DNA from 2 places in the Mesorhizobium ciceri biovar biserrulae genome. Region 2 is predicted to be linked to the other one. Evidence: predicted binding sites of a transcription regulator. Region 2 holds the regulator's gene; the other holds the start of a gene.
What was found. Region 2 encodes HrcA, which represses chaperone genes, less so after heat shock. Its sites were predicted from a motif close to GTTAGCACTCNCNNNNNGNGAGTGCTAAC; they were not measured.

Region 1: the regulator HrcA is predicted to act here: its motif matches at 3,916-3,944, upstream of groES (co-chaperone GroES).

Annotation. Positions count from the first base shown of each region.
Region 1 is NZ_CP015064.1:955,989-964,389, reverse strand. Features, by position in the region: gene A4R29_RS04385 (NodA family N-acyltransferase) at 1-471, opposite strand, end outside; gene fabG (3-oxoacyl-[acyl-carrier-protein] reductase) at 910-1,647, opposite strand; gene A4R29_RS04375 (beta-ketoacyl-[acyl-carrier-protein] synthase family protein) at 1,944-3,152, opposite strand; gene A4R29_RS04370 (acyl carrier protein) at 3,153-3,428, opposite strand; gene groES (co-chaperone GroES) at 4,025-4,321, shown strand; gene groL (chaperonin GroEL) at 4,384-6,042, shown strand; gene A4R29_RS04355 (putative bifunctional diguanylate cyclase/phosphodiesterase) at 6,223-8,130, opposite strand.
Region 2 is NZ_CP015064.1:6,254,779-6,263,179, forward strand. Features, by position in the region: gene A4R29_RS29600 (PQQ-dependent sugar dehydrogenase) at 1-447, opposite strand, end outside; gene A4R29_RS29605 (hypothetical protein) at 546-743, opposite strand; gene hrcA (heat-inducible transcriptional repressor HrcA) at 768-1,865, opposite strand; gene rph (ribonuclease PH) at 2,024-2,740, shown strand; gene A4R29_RS29620 (VOC family protein) at 2,924-3,334, shown strand; gene rdgB (RdgB/HAM1 family non-canonical purine NTP pyrophosphatase) at 3,334-3,981, shown strand; gene hemW (radical SAM family heme chaperone HemW) at 3,978-5,141, shown strand; gene A4R29_RS29635 (low molecular weight protein tyrosine phosphatase family protein) at 5,145-5,468, shown strand; gene A4R29_RS29640 (EamA family transporter) at 5,494-5,931, shown strand; gene A4R29_RS29645 (hypothetical protein) at 6,005-6,193, opposite strand; gene rsmI (16S rRNA (cytidine(1402)-2'-O)-methyltransferase) at 6,328-7,257, shown strand; gene A4R29_RS29655 (YraN family protein) at 7,250-7,627, shown strand; gene A4R29_RS29660 (undecaprenyl-diphosphate phosphatase) at 7,708-8,401, opposite strand, start outside.

The DNA.
Region 1 (8,401 bases), 1.0 Mb from region 2:
CACATCTGCGAGAGTGGACCTCACGCGAACGCCCGACAGAAGCGCCGCCAGGCCGTCTCTGCAGAACCTCTCCATATGGTTCCGCATCGCGTGCCGAACGGTACCGAAAGCGAATGGAACTCCAAGCTGCCTCAATATTGGATATAAAACGCGCATTGAATGACCGATCCCTTGTCCCTCAAGGTCCGCGCGTACCCCGTACAACCCCAGGTCAGCCACCAGGAGCTCGGCCTCGTCAACCTTGATGAAGCGGCGTAGTATGCCGATATGAGCCGCTACGCCGTGCGCGTCGTAGCTGATTGCACGGAGTTCCGGCCTCGCGCCGGCCCAGCTACGGCCGCCTTCGAATGGCTCTGAGTTGAAGGCCCCAGTCGGTCCGTAGGTCGTTCGGAAAAACTCGGAGAGTTCGACATGGTCGGCCTGTTGCAAGTCACTTTCCCAGCACAACCTCCACCGCACGTCAGAGCACATGGAAAGACCTCATCTTTGTTGGTGTTTTGTTGTGAAGTGCCTAGCCGAGGGACGCTTGTCGCATCGAGCGGGCTCGATGTAGCTTGCGCAGGTCACCGACGAACTAGCCACAACGAACATGTGTCTCCGCTGCGTTCCGATTACACCGGAAGGCGTACACTGGAAGAATACTGGTCGGAACCGCTAGAAACATCGATAATTACCTTTGGATTATATCTTGGACATCTTTGCTAGGCGATGTTCTGTGGGCAATGGCAAAGTCGTCTGTTCGATGAATGCAGTCCAGCGCAAGGAAGGACATGCGTTTCAAAGAGCTTGTCCTAAATCTCCGCCGACCCGGCCAGTTGTCCGACCGCTCGGCCAGACCACCCGACTGCTATCCGGGTGGGAACCGTCCTCCACTGTTGATACGTGATCGGGGCGCACTGAACTTTCACGCTAAATCATTGCCATACCGCCGTTCACATGAAGGGTCTGGCCGGTGATGTAGGCGGCCTCGTTCGAGGCCAGGTAGACCACGGCCGAAGCGACTTCCATGCCGGTGCCCATGCGCCTGGCCGGAATGGCGGCCATGATCCCCTCTTTCTGCTTGTCATTCAGCTTGTCGGTCATGGCCGATTCGATAAAGCCCGGCGCCACGCAGTTCACCGTCACGCCGCGTGTTGCGATCTCCTGCGCCAGAGATTTCGACACGCCGATCATGCCAGCCTTTGAGGCGCAATAGTTCGCCTGGCCGGGATTGCCGGTTACGCCGGACACGGAGGTGATGTTGATGATGCGGCCGTTGCGGCGGCGCATCATCGAATGGGTCAGTTCGCGTGTGAGCCGGAACATGGCGGTCAGGTTGATCTCGAGGACCGAGTCCCAGTCGTCGTCCGACATGCGGATAAAAAGCCCGTCCTTGGTGACGCCGGCATTGTTGACCAGTATGTCGACGCCTTCGAGATCGGCTTCCGCCTTTGCACCCAGCGCCTTGACCTCGTCGCGGTTCGAGAGGTTCGCCGGAAACAGTTTTGTGCGCCCGCCAAGTTCGGCAGCCAACGCCTCGAGCTTTTCGACACGCGTGCCGTGCAGGCCGACGGTTGCGCCCTGCGAGTGCAGCGCCCGCGCTACGGCCTCGCCTATTCCACCGCTTGCTCCGGTGACGAGCGCCTTGCGGCCGGTCAGATCGAACATTTATCGATTTCCCTTTCTAAGGACCGGCTTCGCATGGAAGCGGCCACTGGCGGCACTGCGTGCCTGACATTAGGGTAAAGCTTTGGACAGACCCGAGCCGAACCGAAGGACCTCGCTTGACCTTCCGGGTAGCGGTAGGTCCGCCGCTTCAACAGTTGAGAATTTTGCAATAACGAGGTCCGGTTCGTCGAGCTTCCCCCGCCACTTTGCGCTGGGCGGTCCAAGGGACGTCCTTCACAACCGTGATCCGGCAAGGATTGGATATGAGAGAGAGTTATTTGCATCTCTCATGGCTTTTACACCTGCTTGAACGCCAGAACTGCGTTCATGCCGCCCATGGCGAAGGCGTTGCTCAGTGCCACGCGCACCTTGCGTTCGCGCGCCATATTGGGCGTGACGTCGAGATCGCAATCGGGGTCTGGCTCGCGATAATTGGCGGTCGGCGGCACGATGCCCTCCTGGATCGCCATCACGCAGGCGATCATTTCAAGTGCGCTCGCCGCGCCGAGGCAATGCGCGTGCATGGACTTGGTGGACGAGACAGACATCGAATAGGCATAGTCTCCAAAGACGCGCTTGATGGCCGCCGTCTCGGTTCGGTCGTTGGCCTTGGTGCCGGTGCCGTGGGCGTTGAGGTAATCGACGTCCTCGGCATTCAGCCCGGCGTCGGCAAGGCAAGCGCGCATCGCGGCCTCCGGCCCCTCGATGGACGGCGCGACGATGTGAAAGGCATCGCCGGAAAGGCCGATGCCTGCAATCTCGGCAAGCATTGTGGCACCGCGCGCCGCGGCATGCTCATAGCTTTCCAGCACGGCCATGCCCGCACCCTCACCTATCACCACTCCCTTTCTGTCGGCGGAGAAGGGCCGGCAAGTGTCCGGAGCGAGGGCGCGCATTGCCTCCCATGCCTTCAGCTGAACGCATACGAGTGGCGCTTCGGCGCCCCCAGCAAGCATCACGTCGGCTCGACCGAGCCTGATCTGATCCGCCGCCGAAGCGATCGCATGGTTGGCTGATGCGCATGCAGACGCGATGGCAAAGACCGGGCCGCGCAGGCCGAGGCTCATGCTGACCTGACTGGCAGCGGCGCTCGGCAATCCCTTTGGTGCAGCGTAGAGGCCAGTACGCTTCGCGCCGTCCAAATAGAGGGCGCGGTAGGTTTCTTCGACCGTTCCCCAGCCCCAACCGCAGACGCCTACTGTCGCACCGAAGCGATACGGATTTCCCTCCTCGCAGGAAAGTCCGGCGTGTTGCATCGCTTCGCGCGCTGCAAGCACAGCGAGCAAGCTGAGGCGATCCATGGAGACGAGCTGGTTGCGGCCGATGTCGTGCTCCGGCAGCTCCTTTATCTCGGTACCGACAGTACCCTTCATCTCCTGAAGCTCGGAAGTTACCATCGGGCGGATGGCGGAGCGGCCTTCACGCATCTCTTTCCAGATAGAGGCAGCGTTGTTGCCCAGGCCGCAAAGCCCGCCCATCCCAGTAATGACGACTCGCCTATCCAATCAGACCTCCTTCGCGAGCAAACCGCGAACGGCTTCCACCATGTCGCCGACATTGTTGAGATTCGACCAGGCGTCGGCCGAGTTCATGTCGATCTTGATGTCGTAGGCCTGCTCCACATCCCAGAGGAGATCCGCCAAACCCAGTGAATCGACTCCGAGCGAGGTCAGTTCCGTGGCAGTCGTTATTTCGCCGACAATGGACACGCTCTCGCCGCTTTCCGATTCGAGGCGGTTCTTGATCGTGGCAATGATTTCCGTTGCGAGTTGATCAGCCATTCTGTTTTTTTTCCATAATAATGCCTTTTGACGTGGGCGCGGCGCCAGGCCTTTGCCGTCACGTCGCGACGTCACACGACAAGGGTTCGGGCGATCGGCGCGTGTGAGGTGCTCTCAATGCGAGATTCCGAAAGATTGATAAAATCGTTTGTTTCGATAAGACGCATCCACCCTTTGGATAGAAATAGATCCCGATGAACGGGCAAGCCCTCGTCATAAATCCCGCATGGCCCTCCAACGCAAAAGCTCGGCACGTCTCGGGGCGACTAGATGCTCAGCGCCCGCCTTGCTCTCTACGGCGCGACGAACCGCGCTTGCGGTCGCGATGGCACAAAAGTTAACCATCCGCAGGGTGGATTCATCCTGTGGGTCGAGCTCCGAACATCATCGATTCGCTGGACTCTTCAGGGTTGCATCGCCCTTAATGTCGCGATCGCCCACCCTGTCGTCTTGACTAGCGCCACGCCACGGTTTATCTCACCGCCACGTTAGCACTCGCCTTTGCTGAGTGCTAACTGCAGGTCCGGACAGCCGGGCTTTGTACGTGTCCGGCGCCGCCGGATGGTGTTCTCACCGTTCTCATCGAGGAAGAAAAAATGGCAAAATCGAAGTTCCGCCCGCTTCATGACCGCGTGGTCGTTCGCCGGGTCGAATCCGAATCCAAGACCGCTGGCGGGATCATCATCCCCGACACGGCAAAGGAAAAGCCGCAGGAAGGCGAGATCATCGCTGTCGGCTCCGGCGCTCGTGACGAAGCTGGCAAGCTGGTCCCGCTGGACGTCAAGGCCGGCGACCGCATCCTGTTCGGCAAGTGGTCGGGCACCGAAGTCAAGCTCAATGGCGAAGACCTTCTGATCATGAAGGAATCCGACATCATGGGCATCATCGGCTGATATCAGGCCTTTCCGTCAACTGAATTCCCGGGCTCGATCGAAGCCCCTGCCAGGAGCTAAAAATGGCTGCCAAAGACGTAAAATTCTCCCGTGATGCCCGCGAGCGCATGCTGCGCGGCGTCAACATCCTCGCCGACGCGGTGAAGGTCACGCTCGGCCCCAAGGGCCGCAACGTCGTCATCGACAAGTCGTTCGGCGCCCCGCGCATCACCAAGGACGGCGTCACCGTCGCCAAGGAAATCGAGCTTGAAGACAAGTTCGAGAACATGGGCGCGCAGATGGTCCGCGAAGTTGCTTCGAAGACCAACGACATTGCCGGCGACGGCACCACGACCGCGACCGTTCTGGCGCAGTCGATCGTCCAGGAAGGCCACAAGGCCGTTGCCGCCGGCATGAACCCGATGGACCTGAAGCGCGGCATCGACCTCGCGGTAACCGACGTCGTTGCGACGCTGATCAAGAACGCCAAGAAGATCAAGACCTCGGAAGAGGTTGCCCAGGTCGGCACGATCGCCGGCAACGGCGATGCTTCGGTCGGCTCGATGATCGCCGAAGCGATGCAGAAGGTCGGCAACGAGGGCGTCATCACGGTTGAAGAAGCCAAGACCGCCGAGACCGAACTCGAAGTCGTCGAAGGCATGCAGTTCGACCGCGGCTATCTCTCGCCCTACTTCGTCACCAACGCCGACAAGATGGTTGCCGAGCTCGAGGACGTCTACATCCTCCTGCACGAGAAGAAGCTGTCCAACCTCCAGGCCATGCTGCCGGTCCTCGAAGCCGTCGTGCAGACCTCGAAGCCGCTGCTCATCATCTCGGAAGACGTCGAAGGCGAGGCTCTGGCCACTCTGGTCGTCAACAAGCTGCGTGGCGGCCTGAAGATCGCTGCCGTCAAGGCGCCGGGCTTCGGTGATCGCCGCAAGGCCATGCTGGAAGACATCGCCATCCTCACCGGTGGCCAGGTCATCTCGGAAGACCTCGGCATCAAGCTCGAGAACGTCGGCCTCAACATGCTCGGCCGCGCCAAGAAGGTGTCGATCTCCAAGGAGAACACCACCATCGTCGACGGCGCCGGCAAGAAGGACGAGATCCAGGGCCGCGTCGCCCAGATCAAGCAGCAGATCGAGGAGACCACTTCGGACTACGACAAGGAGAAGCTGCAGGAACGTCTGGCGAAGCTCGCCGGCGGCGTTGCGGTGATCCGCGTCGGCGGTGCGACGGAAGTCGAAGTCAAGGAAAAGAAGGACCGCGTCGATGACGCCCTCAACGCGACCCGCGCGGCCGTCGAAGAAGGCATCGTTCCCGGCGGCGGCGTCGCACTGCTGCGCGCTTCGCTGAGCATCAACGCGGTCGGCGTCAACTCCGACCAGGCCGCTGGCATCAACATCGTTCGTCGTGCGCTGCAGGCTCCGGCCCGCCAGATCGCGGCCAACGCCGGTGCGGAAGCATCGATCGTTGCCGGCAAGATCCTCGAGAACAAAGGCGCGACCTTCGGCTACAACGCCCAGACTGGCGAATATGGCGACATGATCGCCATGGGCATCGTCGATCCGGTCAAGGTCGTTCGCACCGCTCTTCAGGACGCGGCCTCGGTCGCCGGCCTGCTGGTCACCACCGAAGCCATGATCGCGGAGGCTCCGAAGAAGGAGTCGGCTGGCGGCGGCGGCATGCCTGGTGGCATGGGCGGCGGCGGCATGGGCGGTATGGGCGGCATGGATTTCTAATCCAGCCTCTATCAGCCTCCAGATACGGAAAGGGCGGCAGCGATGCCGCCCTTTGACCAACTTCTCGGAACCACAACTACATCGTCGTAATGGCGCTTGATAACGCACCTCATGTCCGCTCCAGCACCCATCTCGTCCTTTGGCGCTCTCCTTGATGAAATCAGCAATAGCTGGTACCGGTCACAAGTCTTTCGCGTGCTCTTTTACTGCAAATTCAAGCGCTTGGGTCAGAGTTACCGCCTTGGAGAATAGGAAGCCCTGAGCGGTTCTGCATCCAAGCTTGTGCAGAATTTGTCGGTCTGCCTCTGTCTCCACGCCCTCGGCCATGACCTCGATCCCAAGCGTCCTACCAAGATCGATCACCGTTTTGACAAGCAGCCGGTCGTCTCGGGACCTTGCCAGACCGCGAACGAAGCCCTGGTCAATTTTCACCTTGCGTATCCGGCTGTCCTTGAGCGATGCCAATGTGGAAAAGCCGGTGCCGAAGTCATCGAGCGCGATGGAGATGCCGGCATGTGAAAGCCGTCCGAGCTTCTCATCCACTCTGTCCGGGTCCACAGGGGATTCTTCGGTGATCTCAATTTCGAACATCGTTGGTGGCAGGTCTTTTGCGGCCAAACCATTCAGAATCATATCGTCGATATCGCCGGCCTCCAGTTCGCGCGGTGAAACATTCATTGCCACACGTACATCACGGCGGTCAGCTTTCAACAAGCCGTCGATAAGAGCACAACAGTCCGCGAATACCGTATGGGTCAGCAGCTGAAGCATTCCGGTTTCGCGCGCGGCTATGATGATTTCGGGCGGAGAGATGGCGCTATGAATCGGGTGGGTCCACCTCAGCAAGGCTTCGAAACCAACCAGGGCCTCGGTATCGAGTCTTACGATGGGCTGGAACCAAGAACTGAGGCTTCTCGTCTTTATCGCCGCATGAAGGTCGCGTTCAATGGACTGGCGGCGATGCAGCTCCCTGTCGAGTTCGGCAGCGAACAGGCAAAATTCGTTCCTGCCACGACGCTTAGCTGTGTAAAGGGCGATATCCGCCCGCAACAACATTTCTGTCAGCCCCGGCCTTTCGGCCAAGTATATTCCTAAAGATGCTCCGATCCGGACGGACGCGACCCCAGGATAGGGGCGAGCAAGTTTGGCTATGATGTTGGATGCGAGAATACTGGGAGAAGGAGAATTTCTGAGCGAGGGGAAAAAAAGCACAAATTCATCGCCGCCAATACGGGCGAGCGTTGAGCCTGCGGGCGCTTCTTGCTCTATCCGGCGGGCGATCATGACGAGCAGTTCATCACCCGTCCTGTGACCGTAGGTATCGTTGACAGACTTGAAACCGTCTAAGTCAATCAGCATTGCCACGAAGGGGCCGTCTGTGTTTTCGTACTGACCGATTGCGTGTTCGAGGCCCCGTCTGTTGAGCAGCCCCGTCAAGTGGTCCTCCCTGGAATTGCGCTCCATTTCGGCCGCAAGCCGCTCGGCCTCATGTCTCAGGCGGCTCGCCTCGCGGAAGCGCGCTTGCCCTACAAACGAGCTTCGAACCAAGCCGCCCTCGAAGAGTAGAACCGCAAAGGCCAGAATGTAGTCTTCCAAGTTGCCTTTCGTCAGCAGCCATCCTGCAGTGATAAGGAGTGGCGGTGTGATGAAGTTGATCGCTGCCGCAGAATACGAACTGCCGTATGTTATCGCACCTGCTGAAATCCCCGCCAGAATGATCAGATGCAGCGCCGCTTGGGGTGTTGTGTATCCGGCCGTGAGGACGGCAGGAAAGGACCAGGCAAATCCTGCCACAAGAGCAAGAATCGCAAACCAGCGAAGCCTCTGCGAAATCCATTTCAAATCGTCCTGATGACCCGTCTCATTTAGCTGATAATGGGCTAGTGCAAGGCGCGCGACATTTATAGCATTGACAATCAAGAACCAGACTGCGGCCGCAAAGCCCTCGCCAGAAAGGGCCTGCACCATCAAAATCAAGCCTGATAGGATAGTGCTTATCGGCATTGACACGAAGAGACCGGCCCTCAAATCAGCGAGCTGATCCTGAAGAATTCTGGCATCCAGCGCGTCTTCTTTGTTCAGGGCCATAGATCAGTCAGCTTGCTTTCTGGTCTTCTTCCGGAGCGCAGATTTATGCAAACCCCCTGAAGGACGGGTTAACGATTCAGCGGGGCATCAGCCTTGCGTCGCTTAGTCAATGAGATGTCTGCGAAGACCTACTGCGGCCAAAGGAACGCGGCGTCGTGGTGTCCCGGATTCGGCACGAAACTGGGATCTAGGAAGGAGCGGCACGGAAGCTGCGCTGGTCGTGCCGCCGAAGGCGACGCACAAGGGCTTCGCGATGCTCTTCACGGCCCCT
Region 2 (8,401 bases):
CGGATAGAAGGCAATGCCATAGGGCCGGTTGAGATTGCCGGCAAAGATGCCGTCCTGCGCCGGCTTCGCACTGCCTTCGGCGAGGCGATAGATGCGGACCTGGTTGGCTTTGCTGTCGGCGACGAACAGGTCGCCATTCGGTGCGACGCGTACGACGCGTGGATTGTCGATGCCCGATGCAACCAGCTCGGCCGAGAAACCCGGCGGCAGTTGCAGCTTCGCGTCTGCCGGCATGTCCGCGATGCCGGCGCTGTTCGAGGTCGACCGGGTGGCATTGGGCTTGGGCAGATCATCCGGTCTGATCAGGCGGCGTGTGCCCGGCTTGTCCGCTCGCCAGTCGCCGAAGGCGGCCGCGCCTTTCAGCACCGGCTCGTCCGCCTGCTGGGCGAATGAAGCGGTCGAGACAAACAGTGCGGCGGAAAGTGCCGGGCCGGCAAAACGCATCATTCGGTCCTCCAATGTTCGGGCGTGAAAACAGGAACGACCGGTTTCGTCGATCGTTCCACGGCACACGATGAGGTGAAGGAAGCTTGCGGTTTTCCGGTTCAGGTCCCGGCGGCGTAGAAATCGTCGTCGAGGCGTTTTTCCAACTCGACGAGGTCAGCCGGCAGCGGCAGGCCCATGGCGCGCATTTCCCGTAGCTTTTCGCGCAGCTGCTCCTGGATCTCGTGCTGGTCTTCCGGCTGGTTGACCATCTCCTCCAGCAGCAGGCTGATCCGGGCCTTGAATTCTTCGAGCGCCATCGTCGTCTCCTCGGTTGGATCAGCTCAGCGCAGCATGCGTGAAATCAGCTGCGCCGTATAGTCGACCATTGGGACGATGCGCGCGTAATTCAGCCGGGTCGGGCCGATGACGCCGAGCGCGCCGACGACGCGGGCATCCTTGTCGCGATAGGGGGCGACGACCAGCGACGAGCCCGACAGCGAAAACAGCTTGTTTTCCGAGCCGATGAAGATGCGCACACCCGAGCCCTGCTCGGCGAGGTCAAGCAGCTGGATAAGCCCGTCCTGCGTCTCCATGTCCTCGAACAGATGGCGCAGCAGCTCGATGTCGGCCTGGGCGGTGACGTTTTCAAGCAGATTGGCACGCCCGCGCACGATGAGCCGTGCCGGAAGGCCGCTGTCGGCACCGGCCCACACCGCCAGCCCCTTCTCCACCAGGTCCTGCGACAGCGTGTCGAGCGCGGCCCTGGTTTCTTCCTTGATGCGAGCGATCTCGATCCGCGCCTCGGCAAGCGTGCGGCCGCGTATATGGGCGTTGAGGAAATTCGAGGCCTCGTGCAGTTGCGAGACGGTGATGCCGGCGGGCAGGTCGACGACGCGGTTCTCGACGTCGCCATTCTGCGACACCAGCACCGCCAGCGCCTTGGTCGGCTCAAGCTGGATGAATTCGATGTGCTTCAGCGCCACCTCGTTCTTGGCGGCCAGCACCAGGCCGGCGCCGCGCGACATGCCCGACAGCATCTGGCTGGCCTCGGTCAGCATGTGCTCCAGCGTCGCACCGGAACCGGACGCCCGCACCTGTGCCTCGATGGCGCGGCGCTCCTCGTCGGAAAGGTCGCCAAGCTCCATGAAGGCATCGACGAAGAAACGCAGGCCGGCCTGCGTCGGCAGCCGGCCGGCCGAAATGTGCGGCGCGTAGATCAGGCCGAGATGCTCGAGGTCGCTCATCACGTTGCGGATGGTCGCCGGCGACAGTGAAGACGGCAGGATACGCGACAGGCTGCGCGATCCCACCGGTTCACCGTCCCTGAGATAGGAATCGACGATGCGCCGGAAGATGTCGCGGGAACGCATGTCGAGCGCCTGGAATACTGGCGACTGAAGCGCGGGCGACTGCGAACTCGGATCGACTGCCTTGGTCATACGGCCAAAAACCTCCGGCCCAAGGATACAGACTTACACCGCACCCGCGCAACCCGGTGTCTGTGTCCGATCGTCAGGCCATTTTCCTTTGCGCCACGCGTCCCATGCGGTTACAAGCCGGCCAAGATTCCGAAAAAATGACAAGAAAGCAGCCCTGAATGCGCCCTTCCAAACGCCAATTCGACGAAATGCGTGCCATCTCCTTCGAGCGTGGCGTCTCCAAGCATGCCGAAGGCTCATGCCTGGTGAAGTTCGGCGACACGCATGTCCTGTGCACGGCCAGCCTCGAGGAAAAAGTGCCGGGTTGGATGCGCAACTCCGGCAAGGGCTGGGTGACGGCGGAATACGGCATGCTGCCGCGCTCGACCGGCGAGCGCATGCGCCGTGAGGCTTCGGCCGGCAAGCAGGGCGGCCGCACGCTGGAAATCCAGCGGCTGATCGGCCGCTCCTTGCGCGCCGTGGTCGATTTGCAGGCGCTGGGCGAACAGCAGATCACCGTCGACTGCGACGTCATCCAGGCCGATGGCGGCACCCGCACCGCCTCGATCACCGGCGGCTGGGTGGCGCTGTATGACTGCCTGCGCTGGATGGAAGCGCGCCAGATGGCCAGCGTCGCCAAGGTGCTGAAGGATCATGTCGCTGCGATCTCCTGCGGCATCCATGACGGCCAGCCGGTCATCGACCTCGACTATATCGAGGATTCCGCGGCCGGCACCGACGCCAATTTCGTCATGACAGGCAAGGGTGGCATCGTCGAGATCCAGGGCACCGCCGAGGGCGAGCCTTTCTCCGAGGAGCAGTTCGCGGACCTGATGGGCCTGGCCAAGAAAGGCATCCAGCGCCTGGTGAGTTTGCAGCAGATGGCGGTGGCTTAGTTTTTAGATGTCGAGCCTGAGCGCCCCCCTCTGGCCTGCCGGCCATCTCCCCCTCAAGTGGGGAGATCGGATGTCGTCTAGGGCTTCGCCAATCTCCGGCGTTGTAGGGTGCGCGACAATGCAGAAGCTGCCAATCTCCCCAGCTGAGGGGGAGATGGCCGGCAGGCCAGAGGGGGGTGCCTCGTGACACCATCCGCCATCCTGGAATCGGCCCTCTACGTCACAGACCTGCCCGCCGCCGAAACCTTCTACACCGACATCCTCGGCCTCAATCTCCTCGGCAAGGTCGACGGCCGCCACCTGTTCTTCCGCTGCGGCCCCGGCGTGCTGCTCGTCTTCAACGCCGAGGCAACCAAAATCCCGCCGGCGCCTGACGCGAGGCTGCCGGTGCCACCGCACGGCGCGGTCGGCGAAGGCCATCTCTGCTTTGCGGCGACCGCCGATGAAATCGCCGGCTGGAAAGCCCATCTGGAGGCAAAGAAGATCGCCATCGAGAGCGAATTCGAGTGGCCGCAGGGCGGCCGTTCGATCTATATACGCGACCCCTCGGGCAATTCGATCGAATTTGCCGAGCCAAGAATCTGGGGCCTTTGATGCATTCTCTCGATGGCAAGAAGATCGTCGTCGCCAGCCATAATGAGGGCAAGCTGCGCGAATTCGCCGACCTGATGGGACCGTTCGGCTTCGAAGCGAAGTCGGCCAGGGAGTATGGCCTGCCGGAGCCGGACGAGACCGGCACCACCTTCGAGGAGAACGCCTACATCAAGGCGCTCGCCGCCGCCAAGGCGACCGGCCTGCCGGCGTTGTCGGACGATTCCGGCCTGTGCGTCGACGCGCTTGACGGCGCGCCCGGCGTCTACACCGCCAACTGGGCCGAAACCCCGGACGGTTCGCGTGACTTCGGCATGGCCATGCAACGCACCGAAGTGGCGCTGCAGGAGGTCGGCGCCGCCTTGCCGGAGCAGCGCAAGGGACGCTTTGTCGCCGTCATCTGCCTGGCGTTTCCCGACGGCGAGGCGGAATATTATCGCGGCGAGGCCGAGGGCACGCTGGTCTGGCCACCGCGCGGCGAGCTCGGCTTCGGCTACGATCCTGTGTTCCTGCCCGATGGCTTCGAAAAAACCTTCGGCGAAATGAGCGCCGAGGAAAAGCATGGCTGGAAGCCCGGCCAGGCCACGGCGCTGTCGCACCGCGCCCGTGCCTTCCAGAAATTCGCCAAAGCGAGATTGGGCTCGGCATGAGCATGCTGCTCGACCGGGCGCCCGGCTTCGGCGTCTATGTCCACTGGCCGTTCTGCGCGGCCAAATGCCCCTATTGCGACTTCAACAGCCATGTTCGCCACCAGCCGGTCGACCAGGAGCGCTTTGCCGCCGCCTTCGAGGCCGAACTGGCGACGATGCGCGAGCGCACCGGGCCGCGCGAGGTGACCAGCGTTTTTCTCGGCGGCGGCACGCCCTCGCTGATGAAGCCGGAAACCGTGGCCAGGGTTCTGGACGCCGTGGCGAAGAACTGGACGGTGCCCGATGGCATCGAGGTGACGCTGGAGGCCAATCCCTCCTCGGTCGAGGCCGAACGCTTTCGCGGCTACCGGGCAGCCGGCGTCAATCGCGTGTCGCTCGGCGTGCAGGCGCTGAACGACAAGGATTTGCGCTTCCTCGGCCGTTTGCACAATGTCGAACAGGCCCTGCACGCCATCGGCTTCGCGCGGGAAATATTCCCAAGGCTGTCCTTCGACTTGATCTACGCCCGCCCCGGCCAGACGCCGGAGGCTTGGGCATCGGAGCTGGAACAGGCGATCGGCCATGCCGCCGACCATCTGTCGCTCTACCAGCTGACCATCGAGGAAGGCACGCCCTTCCACGCGCTGCATGCGGCAAAGAAATTCGTCATCCCCGACAATGACCATGCCGCCGACCTCTATGCGCTGACGCAGGAGATCACCACGGCGCACGGCCTGCCGGCCTACGAGATTTCCAACCACGCCAGGCCGGGCGCCGAGAGCCGGCACAACCTGACCTATTGGCGCTATGGCGAATATGTCGGCGTCGGGCCGGGCGCGCATGGCCGCTTCGTCGAGAACGGCCGGCGCACGGTGACAATCGCCGAGCGGATGCCGGAAACCTGGGCCAATCTGGTCGAGGCCAAGGGCCATGGCGTCACCGGCGGCGAGATCCTGACGCGCTCGGAAGAGGCCGACGAATTCCTGCTGATGGGCCTGCGGCTGGCCGAAGGCATCGACCTCTCCCGCTACGAGGCGTTCTCCGGGCGCGGCCTGTCGAGCGCGCGGTTGTCGATGCTGCAGGGCGAAGGGCTGGTGGCGCCGATCGGCAATGCGCGCCTGCGCGCCACGGCCGCCGGCATGATCGTGCTCGACGCCGTGGTCGCCGATCTGGCGCGCTAACCCTTGAAGAACGTCCTTTTCGTCTGCAGCCAGAACCGCTTGCGCAGCCCGACCGCCGAACAGGTGTTTTCAACGCGCCGCGATATCGAGGTGGCCTCGGCAGGAACCAACCACGATGCCGACACGCCGCTGACGCATGAGCTGGTCGCTTGGGCCGACATTATCTTCGTCATGGAAAAGGCGCACCGCACCAAGCTGCAGAAGAAATTCAGGGCCAGCCTGAAGAAGGCGCGTGTGATCTGCCTCGACATACCTGACAATTATGAATTCATGGATCTGGAGTTGATTGGCCTTCTGAAGGCACGCGTTTCACGGTATCTCGGTTAAGACGCAATCCGCGAAGGCCACCCGCATGAACCTGACCGTATCCTCCTGGCAATTCTGGGCGCTGCTCTCGGCTGCATTCGCTGCCCTGACGGCGATCTTCGCCAAGGTCGGCATCGAGAACATCAATTCCGATTTCGCCACCTTCATCCGCACGATCATCATCCTGATCGTGCTCGGTGCCATCCTGCTCGCCAGCGGCCAGTTCCAGTCGCCGGCTACGATCTCGGGAAAGACCTGGGCTTTCCTCGCCCTGTCCGGTCTGGCGACCGGCGCTTCATGGCTCTGCTATTTTCGCGCCCTGAAGATCGGCAATGCGGCGCAGGTGGCGCCGATCGACAAGCTAAGCGTCGTGCTTGTGGCGGTGTTTGGCGCGGCCTTTCTCGGCGAGCGGTTGTCCGGAGCGAACTGGCTTGGCGTCACCCTTATCGCGGCGGGTGCTGTGCTGGTCGCCTATCGAGGGTAGTTGCGCGCCATGGCGTGCGTTCTTCGTTTCAAGACGGGTGATGAAGATATCGAAGCGATTGGGCATCGTCCGGTCAGTGCTCCGTCGTGCTGTCGGGTTTGTTGTCGGAAAGGCTGACGTTCGTCGGCAAGGTGCTGGCGACGCGCTCTTCGGTCAGGCTGTGCTCGGTCTTGGCAGACGGGCGCTTGTCCCTGGGGGTGGCAACGCGGTTGCGGCCGGCATAGTAGGGTTCGAAAGCGTCTTGTATCTTGAGGCTATCCATCCTGTCCTCCTCCGGAATCAGGGGGCTAATCTGCCAACGCCGGTTTGGTTCCCCACTGTGGCAAAGGAAAGGCGAATTCCCTACATCGGCATCAGCTTTTGCAAGCCCGCGTCAGCCGTGCCAAACAGGGCTGAATGGAGAAGTCGTCAGTGACCGCAGAGACGGGCAAGCGCAGCTATGTGGTCGGGCAGACCGAGATCGCGGCCCGGCCGCTGGAGCCGGCGCTCTATCTGGTGGCGACGCCGATCGGCAATCTCGCCGACATCACGCTGCGCGCGCTGGAGACGCTGGCCGCCGCCGACATCGTCGCTTGCGAAGACACACGGGTGTCGCGCGTGCTGCTCGACCGTTATGGCATCCGCCGCCGCACCACAGCCTATCATGAGCATAATGCCGGCGAGGCCGGGCCGAAGCTGATCGCGGCGCTGCAGGCCGGACAGAGCGTGGCGCTGATCTCTGATGCCGGCACGCCGCTGGTGTCCGATCCCGGCTACCGGCTGGTCGGCGAGGCGCTCGACCACGGCATTCGCGTCGTGCCTATCCCCGGCCCATCGGCGCCGCTCGCGGCGTTGACCGCATCCGGCCTGCCCTCCGATGCCTTCATGTTCGCCGGATTTTTACCGGTGAAGACCGGGCAGCGGCTGACGCGGCTGGAGGCACTGAAAGCCGTGCCGGCGACATTGATTTTCTTCGAATCGCCGCGCCGGCTGGCCGAATCCCTCGGTGCCATGGTCGAAGCGCTGGGCGGCGAGCGCAAGGCCGCGATCGGCAGGGAATTGACCAAGACCTTCGAGGAGATGCGAACCGGCACGCTGCAGGCGCTGGCCGACCACTATGCCGCGGCCGATACGCCGAAGGGCGAGATCGTCGTCTGCGTCGCTCCGGCCGAGGCCAGGGTCGACGAACCCGCCGACATCGACCGTCTGCTTCTGTCGCTTGCCGCCGAAATGCCGGCCTCCAAGGCGGCGGCGGAAGCCGCGAAGATGACCGGCGGCCAGAAACAGGCGCTCTATCGGCGATTGCTGGAGCTCAAGGATGCTTCGGGAGAAAGCGGCGGTGGCTGAACGCCCGAGCGCCAGCCGCCAGAAAGCCTATCGGCGCGGCCATCGCGGCGAATGGCTGGCGTCGGTAGCGCTGATGCTGAAAGGCTATCGCATTCTCGCCCGCCGCCACCGCACGCGCTTCGGCGAGATCGACCTGATCGCGCGGCGCGGCGATCTGGTGCTGTTCGTCGAGGTCAAGGCGCGCCGGTCGCTGATGGAAGCCATGGAGGCGATCGGCCACGAATCGGAACGTCGAATAGAAGGCGCGGCCGACATCTGGCTGTCGCGCCAAGCGGACTACGGCAGGCTGTCGATGCGCTTCGACATGGTCGCCGTGCTGCCCTGGCGCTGGCCGGTGCATGTCGAGAACGCGTTTTATGGGAAGAGTTAGAGGGGGCAGCCCTCCTTCATTCGTCATCCACGGGCGGAGCCCGTGGGACGAAGCGTGAGGGCCGCTACGCGGAACACTCCTCACCCCCAGATCATCAACGCCACCAACCCGACACCGCCCACCACCAGCCGCCACCAGCCGAATAGCGAGTAACCTTTGCGCGAGACGTAATCGAGCAGGAAGCGCACGACGATGAGCGCCGTGACAAAGGCGGCGACGAAGCCGACGGCGATGATCGGCAGGTCGGCGCTGCTCAGCACGTTGCGGTTCTTGAACAGGTCGAAGGCGAAGGCGCCGACCATGGTCGGGATTGCAAGGAAGAAGGAAAATTCAGCGGCCGCGCGCTTGTCGACGCCCAAAAGCAGGGCGCCGACGATGGTCGAGCCCGAACGCGATGTGCCGGGAATGAGCGACAGGCACTGGAAAAGCCCGATCTGCAGGTAAAGCCGGGTCGGGAAGCGCTCGACGTCGCGATAAACAGGCTTGAGGTTCATGCGGTCGACCACCAGCAGCACGACGCCGCCGATGATCAGCATGATGCAGATCAGCCTTGGCGATTCGAACAGCACCGTCTTGATGAAATCATGCGCCAGCGCGCCGATGAATGCCGCCGGCAGGAAGGCGATGAGGATGCCGATGACGAAATGCCTGGTCAGTCGGTCGTGCGGCAGTTCGAGCAGCATTTTCCAGAGGCGGCGGAAATAAACGCTGAGGATCGCCAGGATGGCGCCGAGCTGGATCAGGATCTCGAAGGCCTTGCCGGTCGAGTGGAAG